Regions from separate parts of the Exiguobacterium sp. SH1S1 genome, predicted to be linked through region 3. Evidence: riboswitches for the same ligand, from Rfam matches in the RefSeq annotation. Region 3 holds a riboswitch; each other region holds the start of a gene.
What was found. Region 3 has a riboswitch for S-adenosylmethionine ahead of EVJ23_RS00040 (MetQ/NlpA family ABC transporter substrate-binding protein). Riboswitches for the same ligand answer to the same signal wherever they lie in the genome.

Region 1 (7,469 bases), 1.1 Mb from region 3:
ATCTTCTCGACGAGCCCTTCGATGTCTGGGTCTTGGACGCAATAGTGGAAGATGCCTGTTTTCCAAAACTCAAAATTATTCTCCGGTTTCTCGTTGTTAGGGAACTCGAACAGCTCGATGCCGATCTTGTCACCGGTCGACATGTGGGCGATGCGGAACTTGCCCCAGCCCGGGCCGAACACGTCGGTGCACATGACGCCGATCGGTGAGTCATCCTCAACGACGTCCGACGGTTGCATAATCGTGTACCAGCCCATCACGTCTTCATAAAACTTCACTGCTTCCGTCACACTGGGGACTGATAGCCCGATATGTGAGAATGTACGTGGATAAGTCAAATTGATCCGCTCCTTTTTGGTTGCTCATTTGGGTCGATAACGATAAGATACCTTCATCGTAGCAAGAAAAAAAGTACGCACATTGAAGTAACTACCCGAAAGCGAGGCGAACTGAACATGACGACCCCGTTCCCCGTCAACAAGGCGCTCGACATCATCGGCGGTAAATGGCGTCCACAAGTGTACTGCACGCTCGAGACCGGCCCGCGCCGCTTCTCGGAGATTCAGCGCGCCATCCCCGACGTCAGCCGCAAAGTGTTGACCGACCAACTGCGCGAACTCGAACAGCTCGGCATGGTCCGACGCGACGACTATTCGACCGACAAACAGCTCCACGTCGAATACTCCCTCACCGAGGAGGCGTTTAGCCTGCAACCAGCGATGAAGGCGCTCTGCTCTTGGGGCGAAACCCGAGACGAATAAACCCTCGCCAAGTTTTCCGGCGAGGGTTTTGTCATGACGCGAATAGGCTGATGAGGTTCCCGTCCGGATCGACGACGATGGCGTAACGTTGTCCCCAAAACGCGTCCCACGGCTCACGATGAATCACGTATCCTTGTTTGAAGATAGCTTCAAACAGTGTATCGAGCGCTTCACGGCTGTCACACAGGAAAGCGAGCTCGACCCGATGCCCCGATGCCGGTTTCCATTCCCCATACACCGATTCCGCGACCTCGACTGTGTCAAAGGCGAGCCGGACGCCGCCTTCGTCAACTTCAACGTGCGCTTCCCCGTTCATTGATACTGGAATCGACAGTCCGAGCAGCCGATAGAAGTCGAGCGCTCGCTTCATATCCTCGACGACGATGCCGACCATATCTAGTTTGATTCCCATGTGGTCACCTCACTTCTTGAATTGATGGTACTATCGAAAGTGTAGCACCTATCTATCCTTTTGAAACGAGGAAATCACTATGACGTATAAGTTCGCTTTGATGACACAAGCGCAGGCCGAAACAATCGCCTTCAGTTGGCATTACGATGGAGAGTATGCTTTTTACGATATGGAGGCTGACGAAGACGACTTGGCCGAGTTTTTAGACACCGAACAACGAGGGCAATCGGTATTCGCCATCACGAACGATGGCGTACTGGTCGGTTTTGTTAGCGTGCATCAAACAGACGCCGATACGATTGACCTCGGTTTAGGCATGAAGCCAGGTCTGACCGGAAACGGGACCGGACGAGCGTTCGTTACCTCGATTCTTGATTTCATCGAATCTACGTTCGACCCAAATCGTATCACCTTGTCGGTTGCCACGTTCAACGCGCGGGCGATTCGCGTGTATGAAGCTTGCGGGTTTCGACAAGTGGCTTCGTTTCAACAAGACACGAACGGGAGTACGTTCGACTTCATCGCATTAGAACGCAAAAAGCGCCCTCAGGATAGATGCTGAGGGCTTTTCTGCTGCCCGGTGCCTTTGTCGACCAAGTAAATCTGGCCATTCCCGTCTCATACCAAGACGGTCACACTTCATCGTTCGGGCAAGCACGGAGCTGCTGTTTCACACGTGAACCGTTCCCCCTACATGGTGTGTGATCGCTGCTTCATTCGGCTCGAACACGCCCGCTTCGGTGATGAGTCCGGTGATCAGTTCAGGCGGTGTGACGTCAAACGCCGGGTTAAAGACGGTGATCCCGACCGGCGCCGTCGGTTGTCCGCCGATATGGGTCACTTCTAGCGCGCTCCGCTCCTCGATTTGAATCACATCGTCCGCCGTTAAATCAAACGTCGTGTGCGGGGCCGCGACGTAAAACGGGATCCCGTAATGTTTAGCCAGGATGGCGAGCTGAAGCGTGCCGATCTTATTGGCGACGTGACCCGTCCGTGTGATGCGGTCAGCGCCGACGATGATGGCGTCGACTCCTTTCGCCTGAATCGTCCAAGCGGCCATATTGTCGGTGATGAGCGTGACGTCGATGTCGGCCTGGTCGAGCTCCCAGACGGTCAGGCGTGCCCCTTGGAGGAGCGGCCGCGTCTCACAAGCGAAGACGTTAAACGCTATACCTCGCTCTTTCCCGACGTAAAATGGAGCGAGCGCAGTCCCGTAACGCGACGTCGCGATCGCCCCGGCGTTACAGATCGTCAAGACGTTCCCCCCTGCTGGCAGCACCGTGAGCGCATGCTCCCCGATGGCCCGATACGTGTCGACGTCTCGCTCGAACAGCGCGATGGCCCGATGTTTGATGTCGGTCGCGATCCTTTCAAAGTCATCGCCGACGTTAAGCCCGAGAAGTGACTCGATCACGTTTTGAAGATTGACCGCCGTCGGTCGCGTCGCGATCAACCGACGGCCGACGAGGTCGAGCCGGCGTGTGAAGTCCGGGTCATCTTGAAGCCGGACCGCTTCTTTCGCGAGCACGAATGCGCCGAAATAGGCGATGGCCGGCGCGCCTCGGACTTGTAACGTCTCGATGGCGTGCTCCGCCTGTTCGAGCGTCGCGATCGTCACGTACCGCTCCTCATGGGGCAGTAACGTTTGGTCTAAAATGACGAGCTCGTCCCGGGACGGTTCGAAGCGAATGTTTTGGACTGTCATACGCGTACCCCCGCTAACAGCGTCACTAATTCATCGATTGTCCGGACATCGTGGCGCTGTTTAATGAGCGTCGTGCCGAGCGTGAGCGCTTCCCGTTTCCGCTCGAACCGGACCGTTTCCGGTAACGTCTCGAGGTCATTGACTCCGGCGAGGCCGATGGCGCGGCGAATCAGTTCGCATCCGGCATAGCCAATCGTGTCGCTAAAGATGGTTTGAAGTAGTTCATCGACGAATCCGTCCGTGTTGAACGGTTCGACCGCCGTCTCAAACTTCGTCCGGAACGTCTTCTCAAACGTCTCCCATACCGTCAATACGTCGGTGAACCGCTCGAACCGTTTGAGTGGGTCATGGAACGTCGATAGCGTCAAATGGGCGACAATTTGCCCGATGTCAAAGCCGAACGGTCCATAAAAAGCGAACTCCGGATCGATGACTTTCGTCTCTTGTTGCGTCGCGAAGATGCTGCCTGTATGTAAGTCCCCGTGCAAGAGCGCGTCGTGTTTCGTGACGAAACCGACTTTCAGTTTCGTGACCTCCACTTTCAATTTCTGGTCACGCCAAAGCGCTTCGACGTCCTGACGGAGCGCGGTTTCGATGTTGTTCGATTCGGCATCTTTGTACGGATCGGTGAAGATCAGTTTTTCAGTGATATCGCACAGTTCCGGGTTGTAATAATCCCGTTCTTTCCGCTTCTTCTCAATCGGGCCGGCCGCATAGTCGGACGTCTCAAACAACGTCTGTCCTAAAAACTCACCGATGTGACGGGCAAGTTCAGGATACGTTTTCCCTTCCAAATAGCCCGTCCGGACGATATCAAAGTCGGACAAGTCTTCTAAAATCGTGTAGGCGAGCGTCCGGTCACTGCCGAGAACGACCGGGACGAAACGCGGGACGACGCTGGCGAATTCGCGCAACGCGAGCTGCTCGATCCACGCCCGTTCAAGTGTGAGCGGCCAACTCTCGCCGACGACTTTCGCATACGGTAGCGCCTGCTTGACGATGAGGCTCGTTTCGCCTTGACGGATGCGGAAGACGAGGTTCAAGTTGCCGTCCCCGATCTCCTCGCAATGCGCGATGCCCCCATCTTCGAGTAACCCTAACGTTCTGACGTGCTCGACGACTGTCTGTTCTGTAAATGGTTGATAAGCCATGTCTGTTTCCCCTTTCGGTATATTCCCCACAAAAAAAGCCCCTTTCTCCGCGAGAAAGAGGCACAGCCGTAACGGTTGTTCCTCTCATCTGTCAGACGTATGTCTGGTGGATGTAGCACCGTGCCTACTGGTCGGTTGCTGCGGCGTCATCGGGCCAATTCCCTCTGCCAACTCGCGATAAGAGTGTCGTATTCGATTGTGTGAACTTGTTGTGATGAATATTACGGACTCGACCCCACCTTTGTCAACGGCAATTTGCTGGAGCAACGGTCACTTTTTTTATGCATATATGGTAACAACGAACTCAAACTTTTTTTCTCAAAAAAAGGAATTGACGAACCGGATATTGTGTGACAAAATTCAATTAAATTTCACAACTTCAAAATACATTCTTATCAAGAGCAGACGGAGGGGACAAGCCCGATGATGTCGCAGCAACCGACCCGATTGGGCACGGTGCTAATTCTTGCAGCGTAAGCTGAGAGATAAGAGTTCATTTTTTTATGATGACCTCTTGCCTCGGCATGGGGTCATTTTTGTTTGACCGGAAGGAGGAACGAACATGAGTATTACTGCCACATATGAAATCAGCCGGACGGACCGCGTCGCGACTGTCGCCGAGAAAATCGCCCTCGAACTGACCGTCGGCACGTGGACGGAACTGCCTCACCTAGAGCAAGAACAATTAAAGGCGTATCGGGGCGAGGTCGTCTCAACGACGCATACGGAAACAACGAGCCGCTTCACAATCCGTTACCCGCTCCATAACGTCACGCCCGACTTCTCATCCATCTTGACGACGACGTTCGGGAAATTATCGCTCGATGACTCGGTACGCTTGATCGACTTAACGTTACCCGAAACGCTTGCATCTGAATTCCCCGGAGCAAAGTTCGGTGTTCAAGGCGTTCGTGAGTTGCTCGACGTACATGATCGCCCGCTCGTCATGAGCATCTTTAAAGGGATCATCGGCCGTGATTTACGCTTCTTAGAACAGCAACTTCGAGACCAGCTCGCCGGCGGCATCGACATCGTCAAAGATGATGAAATCCTATACGACAACCCGCTCACTCCGTCGCTTGAACGAGCTAAAATCGGGGCGGCCGTCATCCAAGAACAGTTCGAAACGACCGGGAAACGTTCGCTCTATGCCATCACGCTCAGCGGTCCGGTGTTCGGGCTGCGTGACCAAGCGCTCCGCTTGATCGAGGCGGGCGCGACGGCACTGTTGTTCAACGTCTATACATACGGGCTCGACACACTCCGCGAACTCGCAAGCGATCCAACAATTAACGTCCCGATTTTGGCGCACCCCGCGTTCGCCGGAGCCTTGACCGGCTCGATCAGCCACTCGCTCTTGCTCGGAAAATTGATCCGCCTCGCGGGGGCCGACTTGACGCTGTTCCCGTCCCCATACGGTTCACTTGCGACACCGCCTGATGAGGCGTTCACGATTCGGGATGGCAGTGCTCGGCCGCACTGGACGAAACCGATTCTACCGGTCCCATCGGCCGGTATCCATCCGGGGCTCGTCCCGGACATCATCCGTGATTTCGGCACAGACGTCGTCATCAACGCCGGCGGCGGCATCCACGGTCACCCAGACGGCGCGGCCGCCGGGGCCCGGGCGTTCCGACAAGCGATTGAGCAAGTATTGGGCGTGGCGAGCCAGACGAACGAGCTCGAAGCCGCGTTAAAGGCGTGGTCAAAACAATGACGATTCACATCTTGTGTGACTTCGATGGGACGATCACGGCCGAGGACAACATCATCGCTTTGATGCGGGCGTTCGCACCGCCCGAATGGCACGCGCTCAAAGACGATGTGCTCGCTCAAGACATCTCGATCCGCTCCGGGGTCGGGCAGATGTTCCAGCTGTTGCCGAGCGCTGACGCTTCGGCGTACCGTGACTACTTGCTGGACCGCATCACCTTGCGCCCAGGTTTCCCAGCATTTTTGGAAGAGATCCGAGAACATGGCTGGAAGTTCGACGTCGTCAGCGGCGGCATGGACTTTTTCGTGCACCCGATCTTGCAAGACCACGTCGCACCGGACCACATCTACTGTAACGTCGCCGACTTCTCAGGCGAGACGGTACGCGTCGACTGGCCCTACGCCTGTGACGCGCATTGCACGAATGATTGTGGTTGCTGCAAACCGACAATCGCCCGGACGATCGTCGATCCCGTTGATCGCTTGATCGTCATCGGTGACTCGGTGACCGACTTCGAGATCGCCAAACGGGCCGATTTCGTCTACGCCCGTGGGCAACTCATCACGCTCTGTGAAGCAGAAGGCATCGCCTATGCCCCGTTCGAGACGTTCGACGACATCACCCATCACATGAAGGAGGTGCACGTATGAGCGTGACCGCACGTTGGCTTGAACTCGCCGACATTAAAGACGAACTCGCCGCGCGCGACTGGTTCCCCGGAACGAGTGGCAATTTGGCGATTCGTGTCTCCGACGACCCGCTGACCTTCCTCGTCACGGCGAGCGGACGCGATAAACGAAAACGGACCGCGGACGATTTCGTCCTCGTCGACGCGGCCGGTCGCTTGCTTGGCGAACAAACTGGTAAACCGTCCGCTGAGACGCTGTTACACGTCGAGGTGTTCAACAAGACCGCGGCGGCGTGTTCACTCCACGTACATACGGTCGACAACAACGTCATCTCCGAGCTCCATGCCGTGAACGGTGAGGTCGTCTTCACGGGGCAAGAGATCATCAAGGCACTCGGGTATTGGGAAGAGGACGCGGTCGTCCGGGTCCCAATCATCGACAATCATGCCGACATCCCGACGCTCGCGGCCGCCTTCGCGCCTCACGTCCATTCAAGCGCCGGTGCCGTCCTCATCCGTAATCACGGCATCACGGTCTGGGGCGAGACGCCGGCTGCGGCGAAACGTTATTTAGAAGCATACGAATTTTTGTTCAGCTACACGTTAAAACTACGCGCCTTAGGCGTCCATTCATAAGGAGGAACTATCTATGGCAACTGTCTATTTCCAACAAACCGAAGAACGTCTCGTCGACCAATCTGAAGTGAACGTATTTTTAGAATCGCGCGGTATTCTGTATGAGCAGTGGGACATCGCTAAACTTCCGATCGCGCTTCAAGAAAACTACGAACTGACGGACGACGACAAGCAAGCCATCCTCGCAACGTTCCGTGACGAGATTCAAGACGTGTCGGAGCGCCGCGGCTATCAAACGGCCGACGTCATCTCGCTGTCTGACGCGACACCGAACTTGGACGAACTGCTTGTCAACTTCCAAAAGGAACACCATCATACGGACGACGAGGTCCGCTTCATCGTCAGCGGGCACGGCATCTTCGCCATCGACGACGCCGAACGTGGCTACTTCAACATCGAACTCAATCCGGGCGATTTGATTTCGGTCCCGGTGAACACGCGCCACTACTTCACGCTCCAAGA
Region 2 (7,469 bases), 480 kb from region 3:
GGACATCGTGTTTGTGGAACTTCCTGAAGTCGGCGGCACGATTTTGCTCGACGAGCCGTTCGGTTCGGTCGAATCGGTCAAGACGGTGTCCGAACTGTACGCACCGATCTCTGGAAAAATCACGGCGGTGAATGAATCACTCGCGGATTCGCCGGAACTTGTCAACGAAGCACCGTTCGAAGGCGCATGGATGATCGAAGTCGAGTTAAACGATTCAACGGACGTCGACAAACTCATGTCGGCAGAAGAATATGAAACGATGATTCAAGGCTAACAAAAATCCCGGTTTCTCTTTATGAGAAGCCGGGATTTTTTGATTTAGTCGAAGTCGAGGCGGTAATGTTCAGGCTGGATGAGTGATGTCCGGTTGAACAGGCGATAGAAGACAATCCCGAGCGTCACCGGAATGAGGCCGAACAAGACGATGACGAGCATGACGTTCCAGAGCGCGAATCCGCCTGGCATCAAGTGCAGGGCGTTGACAGGTCCAATCAGTCCAGAGACACCGAATCCGGCACTGATCGGTGTTCCTTCGATACGAAGGATACCGGCGAGCGCCCCGAGAATGGCCGCGTTCGCGAGCACAGGGAGCATCATGATCGGACGACGGACGAAGTTCGCCATTTGAATTTTCGGTGAGCCGAGGAAGTGAGCGAGCGACGTCCCGGTCGCGTTCATCTGCCACCCGGCGATAGCGAGACCAAAACCGGCTGCGACGACGCCGAGGTTAGCGGCCCCGGCGGCAACACCGGACAGACTGATCGCCGTCGCGATCCCGACTGTCGAGATCGGGGAGACGATGATGAGCGAGAACGCCATCGCGATCAACATGCCCATCACGATCGGTTGGAGTTCAGTCATCGTCATGATGACGGTGCCGATGTACGTCGTGATCTGTGAGATGTACGTGAGTAAGAACATGCCGATTCCGCCGGCGATGACGATGACCGTCATCGGTAAAACGAGGACGGTGTACGTCTTTAAGCGTGGCGACAGCTGAATGACCATATATGTCGCGAGGGCGGCGGTCACACCGGCCGTGATGACGTCGCCGATTCCCGCCATGAGGAACGCGCCTTCCTCGATACGGATAGCGCCGCTCCCGACCTGGGTCGCAATGCCGATCGTGCCGGCCTCGAGCGCAGAACGTCCGAACTGCATGGCGACGGCTACACCGATGATGACGGGTAAGAGGCGCATCGCGATCGTCGTCGCGTCTAAGATGAACTGTAAAGACGGAAAATACGGTAAGATGGCTTTCGTTAATTCACCGAGCAATGCGCTCGGGATGAGGGCGATTAAAATAGCGAGACTGAGTCCGTTCAATACGTTCATCAAAAATTGTTTGCCTGTCAGTTTCGTTTGTTCCGTCATGAGTCGATTCACCTGTCCTTTTCTACGTATACGCTGTTATGTACGAAAGCGTTAAAGTTAATGACCATACTATGCCTCTTTTCGTGAAGCGTCAACAGGAAATGTTGAACGATTCAGAAAATTCGTGGGGTGAGCACAACTTTTGAACAGATCGGCTCACATTCATATACTTATAAAAGAGGTGAGAACAATGATTACAGACGGATTGTTATATATATACGCCCCGATGTGTGGAACATGCGCTGTGGCCGAGCGGATGCTCGCCGTCGTCGAAGCGGTCGACCCGACACTCGCGATTGACAAGCAGGACGCCAACTTTATCCCGCAAGAGTTAGAAGCGTATCAAGTCATGAGCGTCCCGGCGCTGTTAAAGCTTAAAGACGGCCAAGTCGAAGACCGATTATATGCGTTCCAAAACGTGCAACACGTCCTATCTTTCGTTAAATGAGATAGGATGATTAGAATAATCAGAAAATTTTAAATAATCAGTTGACACAGAAAGTTCACGAATGGTATATTCATTACAACATCTTACTTGAACACAATATAGGACGAGATTCTCCAGCCATCAAGACGTTTTAGAACAGCCGGTGCATCACTTTACGCGACTTTTAGGTGGACCTTCCCTTCGATTGTCCCCCAAAAAAATCAAGCGCAGGGACACCTACCGCGTAACCGCATGGTACGTTCTAAGGCCGAGTGATGGATGGCTTGAATCCCCCATATAAGGATGAACACTCTGATCGGGCAAAAGAGTTTCATCTATGGGTTGTCCTTCCGTGACTCAAGGTGCTACGTTCTGTGTCATCCTCGGATGGCACCTTTTTTTGATTTTTCGCACAAAATAGTTTGACATGAAAATAATGTGTCGCTATTATAAAGCTAATCGAATAAACAACACTCTTATCAAGAGAGGCTGAGGGACTGGCCCTATGACGCCCAGCAACCGCGGAGCAATCCGAAATGGTGCTAATTCCAGCAAGGTGAGAACCTTGGAAGATGAGAGCAATCGTTGTCCGTACCGATAAAGTACGCACGTTTGCTCAAACGTGTGTACTTTTTTTGTTGTCAGGAGGGAAAGGTATTGATTCAATTACGTAATGTGGCCAAATGGTTCGACACGAAGAACGGTCGAGTCCAGGCGGTTGATGATGTGTCGCTCACAATCGAGAGCGGCGAAATTTTTGGAATAATCGGATATTCAGGGGCGGGGAAGTCGACGCTCATCCGTCTGCTCAACCGACTCGAGTCACCGTCAAGCGGTGAAATCGTCGTCGCAGGGAGCGAGCTGACGAAGCTCACTCCGAAAGAACTGCGCGGGGTGCGCAAAAACGTCTCGATGGTATTCCAACACTTCAACTTATTATGGTCGCGCACGGTCGCTGAGAACATCAGCTTCCCGCTCGAACTGATCGGGGTACCGGCCAGTGAACGTAAACGCCGCGTCCAAGAGCTCGTCGATCTCGTCGGTCTCGCCGGACGTGAAGACAGCTATCCGTCGCAACTATCGGGCGGTCAAAAACAGCGAGTCGGGATTGCCCGCGCGCTCGCTACAAATCCAGACGTGCTCCTCTGCGATGAAGCGACGAGCGCACTCGACCCGAAGACGACCGATTCGATTCTCGAACTGCTCGTCAGCATCAATAAGAAACTCGGACTGACGATCGTCCTCATCACCCATGAGATGCACGTCATCCAAAAAATCTGTCATCGCGTCGCCGTCATGGAGGCAGGGAAAGTCGTCGAGACCGGCCAAGTCGCGGACGTGTTCCAACATCCGGAACAGCCGATCACGAAAGAGTTCGTCAAACAGATCGGTGCCGTCGACGACATGTCGCTCACGTTCGAGCATTTGAAAGCACGTTATCCGAGTGGCCAAATCGTCAAACTCAAGTTCTTGAACGAGACGGCCGAACAGCCGATTTTATCGGAAGTGTTGAAACAGCACGACATCGGCTTCAACATCATCGGCGGTAACGTGACGCAGTCGCAAGTCGGCGCGCTCGGAACGCTATTCATCCAATTGATCGGAGAGCCGGCTGAAGTCGAGCGGGCCATCGCCTCAATCCGATCGCAGGCAGTGGAAGTGGAGGTAGAAAGCGATGTTTCCTAATGTAGATTGGCAAGTCATGCTCGAACAGACGTGGGAGACGCTCTATATGACGCTCGTCGCAGGAGCCGCGACATTCGTCATCGGTCTCGCCCTCGGCATGCTCTTATATGTCACGAACGAACCGCTCATGATGAAGAATCGTCCGATTTACACGATCATCAGTGCGGTCGTCAACGTGTTCCGCTCGATCCCGTTCATTATTTTGATCATCTTGCTCATTCCGTTCACGCTCCTTCTCGTCGGAACGATGCTCGGTTCGACGGCGGCGCTCCCGGCGCTCATCATCGGTGCGGCCCCGTTTTATGCACGGATGGTCGAGCTCGCACTCCGCGAAGTCGATCGCGGTGTCATCGAGGCGGCCGAGTCGATGGGCGCGACGAAATGGCAGATCGTCTATAAAGTGTTGTTCCCGGAAGCACTCCCGGCCATCGTGTCAGGCATCACGGTGACGATCGTCGCCATCGTCGGTTACACGGCCATGGCCGGAGTCGTCGGGGGTGGTGGTCTCGGGAACTTGGCGTTCCTCGAAGGGTTCCAACGTTCACAAAGCGACGTCACGTTCGTCGCGACCGTATTGATCTTAGTCATCGTCTTCGTCGTTCAGTTTATCGGCGATCGACTCGTCTCAAAAATCGATAAGCGATCAGCTTAATCAAATACAATCATATGGAGGGTTTTATAATGAAATCATGGAAAACAGTACTCGGATTGACAGCAGCATCAGCACTCACAATTCTCGCGGCATGTGGCGGCGGGGACTCAGAATCAGGCTCGGGCGACGACAAGACGCTCATCATCGGCGCGTCGAACGTACCACACGCCGAGATTTTAGAGCACGTCCAAGACGAATATGAAGAAAAAGGCTACACGCTTGAAATCAAGAAGTTCCAAGACTACGTGCTCCCGAACAAGACGCTCGCAGCTGGCGAACTCGACGCGAACTACTTCCAACACGAGCCGTACCTCGAGTCACAAATGGCTGAGAACAAAGACTATAAATTCGCTTCAGCCGGCGGCGTCCACATCGAGCCGATCGGTGTCTACTCACAAGACTACAAATCACTCGATGAGCTTCCGGACGGCGCTGAAATCATCATGAGCTCGTCGGTCGCTGACCACGGACGAATCTTGACGATGCTTCAAACAGAAGGCTTGCTCACGCTCGCTGACGGCAAGACGACAGACGCGACAGTCGCTGACATCGTCGACAACCCGAAAAACTTGGAGTTCAAGACGGACGTCGAAGCGGCACTTCTCCCGCAAGCGTTCAACAACGGTGAAGGCGATGCCGTCCTCATCAACACGAACTACGCGATTGATGCCGGCCTCAACCCGCTCGAAGACGCAATCGCTCTTGAAGGCGAAGACTCACCGTACGTCAACTTGATCGTCACGCGTGAAGGCGACGAAGACGATGAGCGCGTCAAGGCACTCCTTGAAGTATTGACATCAGAAGAGACACAACAGTGGATCTTGGATGAGTACAAAGGTGCGGTCGTACCGGTTAAATAATGATTGATTTTAGGCTCGGGACATCCCGGGCCTTTTTTGTTTGCAGTGGTTTTGCTTCAATAATAGAAGTAAACTATTTATATGTAGAAAAAGGGGGGATCCGGGTGAGCATACGACACATTCATCCGCTGACGCTTGGCGTCTTGTTCGGTACATTTTTTGCACGGCTGTCGACGTTTTTTGTCATGCCGTTTTTTGCGATTTATCTCGCGACGCTCGGTTTCTCGGCGAGCGTGATCGGGACGGTGTTCGCGACGTCGGCATTATCCGGTCTATTTATGAGCTTTTTTGGGGGGACGCTGTCTGACCGCTACGGGCGCAAACAGCTGATGTTGATAGGTATCGGTTTGAACGCCTTGACGTTCACAGGTTTCGCACTCGCAACGGAGCTCGTTTGGTTTTACATATTTTCGGTATTGATGGGCGTTTCACGTTCATTCCTTGAACCAGCGTCTCGGGCCTTGATCAGCGACACGACGCAACCCGACCAGCGTGTCATCGTCTATAACGTGCGCTACTTCATGATCAACATCGCTGCGGCGATCGGACCGCTGCTTGCGGTCGTCTTGTCACTTACGGGAGCGAAGAGCGCATTCTTCGTCGTGACCGCCGTCTATGTCCTTTACGGCCTCGTTATCTCGACGTTGTTCCGGAAGTATCCGTTTGAAGAAGGGGACGGCGTCAAAGTGCGGCCGCGCCTGACGGAGACGTTCCGCGTGTTAAAAGAAGACAAGACGTTCCGCTTCGTCATCATCGGCATGATCTTCGCCATCATCGGCTACAGTCAATTCAATTCGACGTTGCCGCAGTTCATCGCGTTTCACGACGGATTTAGTGACGGGTCGCGCCTATTCGCTTATCTGTTGACGGTCAACGCGATCACCGTGCTCATCGTGCAGTATCCGATCATGCGGTTCGGTATTCGCGTCTCGCCAATCAAGTCGCTGTTCTTTGGGATCGCGACGCTCTCGATTGGGCTGTTGTTAATCGGCTTCGCTGCCGAGGTGTGGGTACTATTCGTCGCGATGGTCATCTTCACGGTCGGGGAAGTGCTCATGTTCACGATGACGGACGTGTTGACAGACGATTTGGCACCGGAACATTTGCGCGGCACGTATTTCGGGGCGATGGGGTTGACGGCACTCGGTCAATCGATCGGGCCGGTCATCGGCGGACTGCTGCTCGACGGCTTCGACAACGCGTCGCTCCCTGTATTTGGGAGCCTAGCCGTTCTGACCGCGTGTGGCGCCTTCTTCTTCACCGGCGCGCTACGGGAAAAACAAGCGAATTCGGTTCAAGTCGAGGAAAATGTTGGATAATGTCTTGATTTCCCGATATTCTCATTCTCAACATTTATGTTTTATTGAGAATGAAATATAAGGTGAGTCGCTTGAAATAAAAAATTGCCTAGATTAAGATTAGAATATATCTAATCTACGCCAAAAATGGCGAGAAAACGGAAGGGGTATCCGAATGTCTAACGTACCACACATGAAAATTGATGACCTCCGCGTCTCAATCGAAGGAAAAGAGATCGTCAAAGGTCTTAATCTTGAAATTAAAGGTGGCGAAATTCACGCCATCATGGGTCCTAACGGGACTGGTAAATCAACACTCGCATCTGCCCTCATGGGTCATCCATTGTACGAAGTGACAGGAGGGAGCGTCGACTTGAACGGAGAAGACGTCCTCGAGATGGAAGTAAATGAACGTGCGCAAGCAGGCATGTTCCTCGCGATGCAGTATCCAGCTGAAATCAGCGGAGTCACAAACGCCGACTTCTTGCGCTCAGCGATCAACTCGCGCCGCGAAGAAGGCGAAGAAATCTCACTTATGAAATTCATCCGCGAACTTGATTCGAAGATGGGCGTTCTTGAAATCCCTTCAGAAATGGCACACCGCTATTTGAACGAAGGCTTCTCGGGCGGAGAGAAAAAACGTAACGAGATCCTTCAAATGATGATGATCAAACCGAACATCGCGATTCTTGATGAGATCGATTCAGGTCTTGATATCGATGCGCTCAAAGTCGTCGCTAAAGGCGTCAACGAAATGCGCACTGAAGAGTTCGGCTGCTTGATCATCACGCACTATCAGCGTCTCCTCAACTACATCGAGCCAGATTTCGTCCATATCATGATCGACGGTAAAATCGTCATGTCGGGCGGCAAAGAGCTCGCACAACGACTCGAAGCAGAAGGTTACGACTGGGTGAAGCAAGATCTTGGGATGACAGTAGACACAGAAGCGTAAGGGGGCTGTACGATGACCGTACAATTTGAATTAGATGCACAAGCAGTAGCGGCACGTGCAGAGGCGCTCGGTGGACCAGCATGGATGGTCAACCGACGTAAAGAAGCAGCAGAACTTGCGCCGACTCTCGCCTTGCCTAAAGTTGAAAAAATCAAGATTGATAAATGGGATTTCACAAGCGGAGACGTCGAGCTCGCGAAGCTTGACGGGTTGACGC
Region 3 (7,469 bases):
ATACGGCGTCGCGCTCGATGCCGAGACCGAAGTGGCCATCTTGATCGGCAGCAAGTCGGGACTCATCACGCTCCCGCAATGTGTGCTCGAGCCAGGTGACGGCATGTTGCTCCCGAACCCGGGCTACCCGGACTACATCTCGGGGGCGCGTCTCGCCGGTGCGGTCGTCCACGACCTCGTCCTCCGGGAAGAGAACGGCTATCTTCCTGATTACGAGACGCTCGATCCGCAGGGAGCGCGACTCATGTATTTGAACTACCCGAGCAATCCGACCGGCGCCGTCGCGTCGCCCGCGTTCTTTGACGACACGGTCCGGTTCGCGAATAAGCATGACCTCATGGTCGTCCACGACTTCGCGTACGGCAGCATCGGTTTCGACGGGCACGTCCCGCCGAGCTTCCTGCAGACGCCGGGTGCGAAAGACATCGGCATCGAGGTGTATACGATGTCGAAGGCGTTCAACATGTCCGGCTGGCGGGTCGCTTTCGCCGTCGGCAACCGCGACATCATCGAGGCGATCAACACGTATCAAGACCACGTCCATGTGAGTGTGTTCTCGGCCATCCAAGAGGCGGCCATCGCCGCGCTCGAGTCGCCACGTTCGCTCCGGGACGACTTGTCACGGTTGTATGAGGCCCGCCGCGACCGGCTCGTCGACGGGTTACGTCAGGCCGGATGGGACATCACGGCCCCGAGTGGCTCGTTCTTCGTCTGGGCGAAAGTGCCGGACGGGGACGCAAAATCGTTCTCGCATAAGCTGCTCCACGAGGCAGGGGTCGCCGTGACGCCGGGCTATTTCTTCGGCTCAGAAGGCGAGCGGTACGTCCGGTTCGGGCTCGTCTCCGCCGAGCCGAAGATCGACGAGGCCGTCGAGCGGATCGAGAAACTGTTCGCGACGTATGAAGAGGTCCGGGCATGATCCGCCAAGCCGTGCTCGAGTACGACCATGCGGATGACGGGCTCGAGCGGCTCGATGAATTAATCGCTGGCCGTCGTGCTCACGTGCTGCGCGGGCAGAACGGTTTTGACGTCGTCAAGCGTGTCCTGCCAGCGATCACTGCCTATCCGACATCGCTGTTCCGTGGCGAATGCACGGACGCCGAGGTCGAACGGCTCCGTTTGAAGGATGCGGACGTCCTCCTTGCCGTCGGTGGGGGCAAGCTCGTCGACACGGCGAAACTCGTCGCTTACCGGCAAGGTGTCCCGCTGATCGTCATCCCGACGCTCGCCTCGAACTGTGCCGCCTTCACACCGCTCAGCGTCATCTATGACGAGCACGGCACCTATGACCGCTACGACGTGTTTCGCGTCGTCATCGAGCGGGTCATCGTCGACGCAAGGGTCGTGACCGACTCGCCGTACGACTACTTCCGGGCCGGCGTCATCGACACGGTCGCCAAGTTTTACGAGGCCCGCTATTTGAGCGGCGACAGTTCACCTGACGCCGGCGTCAATACCGGTCTCGCCTTGGCCGAGCAATGCGGCCGGCTCGTCGAACTCGACTTGAGTGAGTCCAGTTTCACCGCGTATGGGCCAGAGACCCGGTTCGCGGTCGATCACATCCTTGCCGTCGGCGGTGCCGTCGGTGGTTTCGGGGACGCCGGGACACGCGTTGCCGTCGCCCACGCCGTCCACAACGCGCTCAGCCGCTTTGAGTCGACCCATCCGTTCTTACATGGCGACAAGGTCGGCTTCGGCCTCCTTGTCCAAGAACGGTTGCGTGGCTCGTCTGACGCCCCATATTTAGAGGCGTGGCTCGCCAGGATCGGCGCGCCGACGTCACTTGAGACGCTCGGACTCGTGCCGGCCGACATCCCGCAACTGGTCGAGGCGGTCCGGGTCGAGACCGAGTTGCAACGTTCACCCGTCCCGCTCAATATTGACTATTTGAAAATAATTTTTGAAAATTTAGTATTTTCTGTTTACAAATAAAAGAATTAAAAGTAAGATGATAACAATTAAATAAGACCGATAGCTTATCAAGAGTGGTGGAGGGACTGGCCCTATGAAACCCGGCAACCAGATCGTAACGATCATGGTGCTAATTCCAACAGACGAAACGTCTGGGAGATGAGCGTGTCCGACTGTCTTTGACTTGTCGTGCCCGCCACTCTTTATGAGTAGCGGGCTTTTATTTTGGAGGAGGAATCATTCATGAACATCAAACAGAAAACAGTACTCGCAGGAACATCTCTACTCGCGGCCATCGCCTTGTCGGCGTGCGGCCAATCGGACGCGAGCGAAGCGCTCAGCACAGAAGCCCTCACGATCGGCGTGACAGGCGGACCGCACCAGCAGATCGCCGAGAAAGTAAAAGAACTCGCGGCCGAGGATGGCCTCGAGCTCGACATCAAAGTGTTCAACGACTACAACACGCCGAACACCGCACTCGACGAAGGCAGTCTCGACGTGAACAGTTACCAGACGCTGTCGTTCCTCGAGCTACAGAAGGCGGACAAAGGCTATAAGATCGACGACGTGTTCAAGACGGTCGCTTTCCCGATGGGGCTCTATTCGGACAAGCTGACGGACATCAAGGAGTTGAAGGAGGGCGATAAAGTCGCCGTCCCGAACGACCCGGCGAACGAACTTCGGGCGCTGCGCCTGTATGAGACGGCCGGACTCATCACCTTGAAAGAAGGATTGACGGACAAGGCGACGAAACGTGACATCGCCGAGAACCCGCTCAACCTCGAATTCATCGAGCTCGAGGCGTCACAACTCCCGACCCAGCTCCCGGAAGTCGCGCTCGCGGCCATCAACACGAACTTCGCGATGGGTGCCGGCCTATCGATCAATGAGGACGCCTTGTTCCATGAAGACACGGTCGACAACCCGTACCCGAACTACGTCGTCGTCCGTACCGACAACAAAGACGATGAAGTCGTCGAGACACTCAAATCTTACTACCACTCGGACGAGGTCCGGACGTTCATCGAAGAGACGTTCGACGGCTCGATCGTCCCGGCGTTTTAAGGAGGCACTATGATCGCACTCAAACAGATCTCAAAAACGTTCACGGTAAACAAAGGGACCGTCACGGCACTCGACGATGTCTCGCTGACGATTGAAAAGGGCGAAATCTTCGGCATCATCGGTCGGAGCGGCGCTGGCAAGAGCACGCTCATCCGCATGATCAATCTGCTCGAACGGCCGACGTCAGGTCAAGTCGAGATCGAGGGACAAGACATCACGACGCTCGACAAAAAAGGGTTATCAAAGCTCCGTCACCGCATCGGGATGATCTTCCAGCACTATAACCTGCTGAAGACGGCGACCGTCGAAGACAACGTCGCCATCCCGCTCCGCCTAGAAGGACTCGATAAACGCTCGATCAGCGAGCGGGTCGACAAGTATCTCGATATCGTCGGACTGACCGATCACCGTAAACATTACCCGGAGCAACTCTCCGGCGGCCAGAAACAGCGCGTCGCCATCGCTCGGGCCTTGGCCCACGAGCCGGACATCCTGCTCAGTGACGAGGCGACGAGCGCGCTCGACCCGGAGACGACCGAGTCGATCCTCGATCTGTTGCTCGAGATCAACCGCGAGCTCGGGCTGACGATCTTCTTGATCACCCATGAGATGGAAGTCATCGAGCGCATCTGTGACCGGGTCGCCGTCATCGACGCCGGCAAGATCGTCGAGGAAGGGGACGTCCTCGACGTCTTCTCGGACCCGCAACATCCGACGACGCGCCGCTTCTTGAAAGCGAACCTCGACGTCCCGAAAGAAGTCGTCGACGTGTTGAGCTCGCACGGGACGCTCGTCAACTTGTCGTTCATCGGTCACCAGACCGAACAGGCCGTCCTCGCCGAGTTGACGAAACGGTTCGGCCTGCTGCCGAACATCATCGGGGGCGGGATCAAAAAGCTGAAAGGCGGTCTCGTCGGCAACTTGCTCGTCCATCTCGACGGGGACCAGGCACAGACCGACCAAGCCGTCCGCTACCTTGAAGCGAGCGGCGTCAAAGTGAAGGAGGTGACGAACCATGCTACAGTTTTGGGAAAATTGGGGTGACTTGATTTGGACGGGCACGATCCAGACGCTGACTATGACCGGCATCGCGCTCGTCATCTCGACACTGATCGGCTTGCCGCTCGGGACGCTCCTCGTCTTGACGCGGCCGAATGGACGGCTCGCGAACCGTTACTTTTACGGGGCATTGTCGAGCGTGATCAACGTCGTCCGCTCGATCCCGTTCATCATTCTGCTATTCTTCATCTTGCCGTTCACCCGTTTCATCATGGGGACGACGATCGGCGTCCAAGGCGTGCTGTTGCCGCTCATCGTCTTCACGGCGCCATACATCGCCCGTTTGATGGAGTCGGCACTGCTCGAAGTCGATCGCGGCGTCGTCGAGGCGTACGAGGCGATGGGCATCTCGACGCGTAAGATCATCTGGTACGTATTGATCCGTGAGGCGCGGTCGTCGATCGTGCTCGGTCTGACGATCGCGACGATCGGTCTGATCGGTGCGACGGCGATGGCGGGTCTCGTCGGTGCGGGTGGACTCGGCGATATCGCCTATCAGTACGGGCATCTCCGGTTCGAGCCGGAAGTCATGTACGTGACGATCTTCGTCTTGATCCTGCTCGTGCAGTCGATCCAATCATTCGGCAACCGCTTGGCGGCCCGGCTAAAGAAAGCCTGACAAAAGAGCGTCGCAAAATTTGCGGCGCTCTTACTGTTTGTCTAATAGTCGTTTCAAGTCGGCGATCCGGTTATGCCGCGGGATGAACGTCCGGATCTCTTTCTCGCTGAACCCGATCTGGATCCGGTTGTCATCGACGACGATCGGACTCTTCAAGATCTGCGGATGCGTCGCGACAAAACTGTACAGTTCGCGGAGCGACATCTCGTCGAGCTGGTCGGCCGCTTGTTTGTAGACACTTTTTTGGACAGACAAGAGATCGGTCGTCCCGTTTTCGGTGAGCCGGAGCATCTCCTTGAACTCGGTGAACGACATTCCTTGGTCGGTCAATTTCTTCTCGATGAACGGGATATTCTGTTCGCGTAACCAATCGAGCGTCTTGCGGGAAGAACTGCAGCTTGTATGCGTGAATACGGTGACCGTCACGACAACCACTTCTCCTTTTCCTAGGTATGGACTTCTTTATTTTCTCTCATCCATACGTTTTGAACGCAGAATATGTTTCAAATCACATATACTTTTTTTGAAATCGACGGAACGATTCGTTTCAAGCGAGTTCGGGTACATGACGAGAGAGACAACAAACAAGGAGGGGCTTACATGTTTGATTATACGGTGAAGACGGATCAGTCGGTCGAAGCAGTGGTCGAGAAGTTGAAAGCGACGCTCAAGGACGAATCGTTCGGCGTGCTGTGGGATTTCGACTTGAGTGATACGCTCAAAGAGAAAGGTGAAGCCATCGACGGGGACTATCGTATCCTCGAAGTGTGCAACCCGAAAGAGGCCAAGAAAGTCATCACGGCGCACCGTGAGGGCGGCTACTTCCTGCCGTGCAAGCTCGCCGTCTTCACGAAAGACGGGGCGACCCACGTCGGCATGCCGAAACCGACGAAACTGATCGAATTGATCGAGGACGAGTCGCTCCAGTCCATCGCACTGGATGTCGAGACGAGACTGACACGCGCCATCGATAACAGCATCTAATCGATTCATCGCACCCGTCCAATTTCATGGGCGGGTTTTTCATACCCTCTCCAAAGTAATATAATGGTAAAATTGGAGATAATAAAATTCAAGGGGCGGATAATTTGAAAAAGTTAGTCGGTTTACTTGTAATATCCACGAGCTTGTTGGCCGGGTGTGGTGAAGAGAAACAAGACGTCGTGAAATTGTCGTATGTCGACGCCCATTGGACCGTCAGCAAATACTCACTAGAACAACCAGTGGTGCTCGAATCGGCCGGTGAGACGCTCGCGGCCTGCACTGGGGACTTGACGACCGAGTTGAAGGGTGACCTGACTGTGTTCGATACGGTCGTGGCGAGCCGCCATCCGATGACGGACACGGGTTGGGAATATGGATTTAAAGCCGTGACATACATACAAGGGGACGAAAATTATGCGATGTGTCGGGATATGGCCTCACCACATTATTCAGTGGAAATGGTCGATGCATTCCCGGAGTTCGTCGATTTGACTGCGGGTCATTCGATTCGGCACTATCCGTCTGTCCGTCCAGCAGACGAAGCCGCTCGCCTCGCCGTGCAAAATGCTGATGAATTGACAGAGGCCGGGAATGAAATCGAGCCGTTTCCCGATACGGTCATGGCGTTTTCTCCTGCGATCCACGGAGAGATCGAATTGACCGTCGGGGATCGGCCGAGCCAATTCCCTTTGTTCGCGTTCGAACCGATGATGGCGGATGTGGAAGATGTCAAATTAGCCATTGGCTATGATTCGCGTGACGCCAAACCATACGTGTTATTACTACTTGCTGACCTTTACGTTTCGGTCAGTCCGTTACATACAATCAATGATCCAACGAAAGAAGAACCGACGTATGACGACCTCGTCGTCAAGAGACTCCCGCTTGACACGGAACTCGTGCCGAATAAGACCTATCCGTTATATGAGTTCAGTTACACCCGCGACGGAGAAGGGGTGACCGAGACAGCAAGCATCACATATCGTGCCGCAAAGCTGTTGTCCACTGATGAACGAAAGACGCTCGAGACACACCCTGACGAGGAGTATATGCCGATTGTGACCGGGCCGCTCGTGTATCTCCATCAGGAACCGTTTGACAACGAATCGACAGTATCCTATCCCGCTGTGTTGCGTGCGGCCGGCAACGAGATGGATGATCTGATTCAAGCAATCGATTCCGCCGAGCCGACGAAACGTGTAGGCGATCAGGGCGACTATCCGCTTCTAACGATCGTCGACGGGCTCAAAGGTCAGGAATTCAAGGTGACTTATAAACAGCGATCGAAGAAACTGGATATCTACGTGACGGACCAATCTACTGAGGAAACGTATAAACTGACGAGCGAAGGGGCGGAGACGTTCTTGTCCTACTTCCCCGACTTGAAGAAGAAACCGAAGAATTGAGGTGAACTGATGAAAAAGTTCGGATTAGGAATCGGTCTATCGCTAATCGTTTTGGCCGCAGGATGCGTCCGGGACCAAGAAGTAGTCCGATATGATATTGTCGAGGCCCATTGGACGGCAGAGCACATCACACTCGACCTTGAAGTGCAGGCAATCAAGGCAAAGGACGTGTTGACCTATTGTGAACAAGGCGAGTTACTCAACGACATCGAGGAGGACCATCTATCCTTGCTTGGCGTGACGTTTGCAAGCCGAATGCCGTTCACTGAGCCCGATACTGAAACATACGCCTTCAATGAGGCATCGTTCGTCGAAGGTGATGCCGTTTACGCGCTGTGTAAGTCGGACCATGTCGAGGGATATCGGGCGGTCAAGCTGGAGGAAAGACCGGAGTTTTTGAAAGACGAGACCGCACGCGAGATCTC

Region 1: linked by a shared signal. The riboswitch ahead of EVJ23_RS05545 (2,3-diketo-5-methylthiopentyl-1-phosphate enolase) and the one ahead of EVJ23_RS00040 (MetQ/NlpA family ABC transporter substrate-binding protein) in region 3 are both predicted to bind S-adenosylmethionine.
Region 2: linked by a shared signal. The riboswitch ahead of EVJ23_RS02515 (methionine ABC transporter ATP-binding protein) and the one ahead of EVJ23_RS00040 (MetQ/NlpA family ABC transporter substrate-binding protein) in region 3 are both predicted to bind S-adenosylmethionine.

Annotation. Positions count from the first base shown of each region.
Region 1 is NZ_SJUZ01000001.1:1,094,981-1,102,449, forward strand. Features, by position in the region: gene EVJ23_RS05515 (lactoylglutathione lyase family protein) at 1-338, opposite strand, end outside; gene EVJ23_RS05520 (winged helix-turn-helix transcriptional regulator) at 456-761, shown strand; gene EVJ23_RS05525 (VOC family protein) at 793-1,173, opposite strand; gene EVJ23_RS05530 (GNAT family N-acetyltransferase) at 1,253-1,735, shown strand; gene mtnA (S-methyl-5-thioribose-1-phosphate isomerase) at 1,844-2,878, opposite strand; gene mtnK (S-methyl-5-thioribose kinase) at 2,875-4,029, opposite strand; SAM riboswitch class I at 4,111-4,213, opposite strand; SAM riboswitch class I at 4,419-4,521, shown strand; gene EVJ23_RS05545 (2,3-diketo-5-methylthiopentyl-1-phosphate enolase) at 4,592-5,746, shown strand; gene EVJ23_RS05550 (2-hydroxy-3-keto-5-methylthiopentenyl-1-phosphate phosphatase) at 5,743-6,393, shown strand; gene EVJ23_RS05555 (methylthioribulose 1-phosphate dehydratase) at 6,390-7,007, shown strand; gene EVJ23_RS05560 (cupin domain-containing protein) at 7,021-7,469, shown strand, end outside.
Region 2 is NZ_SJUZ01000001.1:484,824-492,292, reverse strand. Features, by position in the region: gene gcvH (glycine cleavage system protein GcvH) at 1-274, shown strand, start outside; gene EVJ23_RS02525 (PTS sugar transporter subunit IIC) at 319-1,374, opposite strand; gene EVJ23_RS02520 (thioredoxin family protein) at 1,565-1,822, shown strand; SAM riboswitch class I at 2,275-2,380, shown strand; gene EVJ23_RS02515 (methionine ABC transporter ATP-binding protein) at 2,459-3,487, shown strand; gene EVJ23_RS02510 (methionine ABC transporter permease) at 3,477-4,139, shown strand; gene EVJ23_RS02505 (MetQ/NlpA family ABC transporter substrate-binding protein) at 4,169-4,999, shown strand; gene EVJ23_RS02500 (MDR family MFS transporter) at 5,104-6,318, shown strand; gene sufC (Fe-S cluster assembly ATPase SufC) at 6,491-7,252, shown strand; gene sufD (Fe-S cluster assembly protein SufD) at 7,265-7,469, shown strand, end outside.
Region 3 is NZ_SJUZ01000001.1:1,126-8,594, reverse strand. Features, by position in the region: gene EVJ23_RS00050 (aminotransferase class I/II-fold pyridoxal phosphate-dependent enzyme) at 1-919, shown strand, start outside; gene EVJ23_RS00045 (iron-containing alcohol dehydrogenase) at 916-1,932, shown strand; SAM riboswitch class I at 1,974-2,077, shown strand; gene EVJ23_RS00040 (MetQ/NlpA family ABC transporter substrate-binding protein) at 2,155-2,976, shown strand; gene EVJ23_RS00035 (methionine ABC transporter ATP-binding protein) at 2,986-4,020, shown strand; gene EVJ23_RS00030 (methionine ABC transporter permease) at 3,992-4,654, shown strand; gene EVJ23_RS00025 (Spx/MgsR family RNA polymerase-binding regulatory protein) at 4,685-5,080, opposite strand; gene EVJ23_RS00020 (DUF302 domain-containing protein) at 5,255-5,638, shown strand; gene EVJ23_RS00015 (hypothetical protein) at 5,743-7,044, shown strand; gene EVJ23_RS00010 (hypothetical protein) at 7,054-7,469, shown strand, end outside.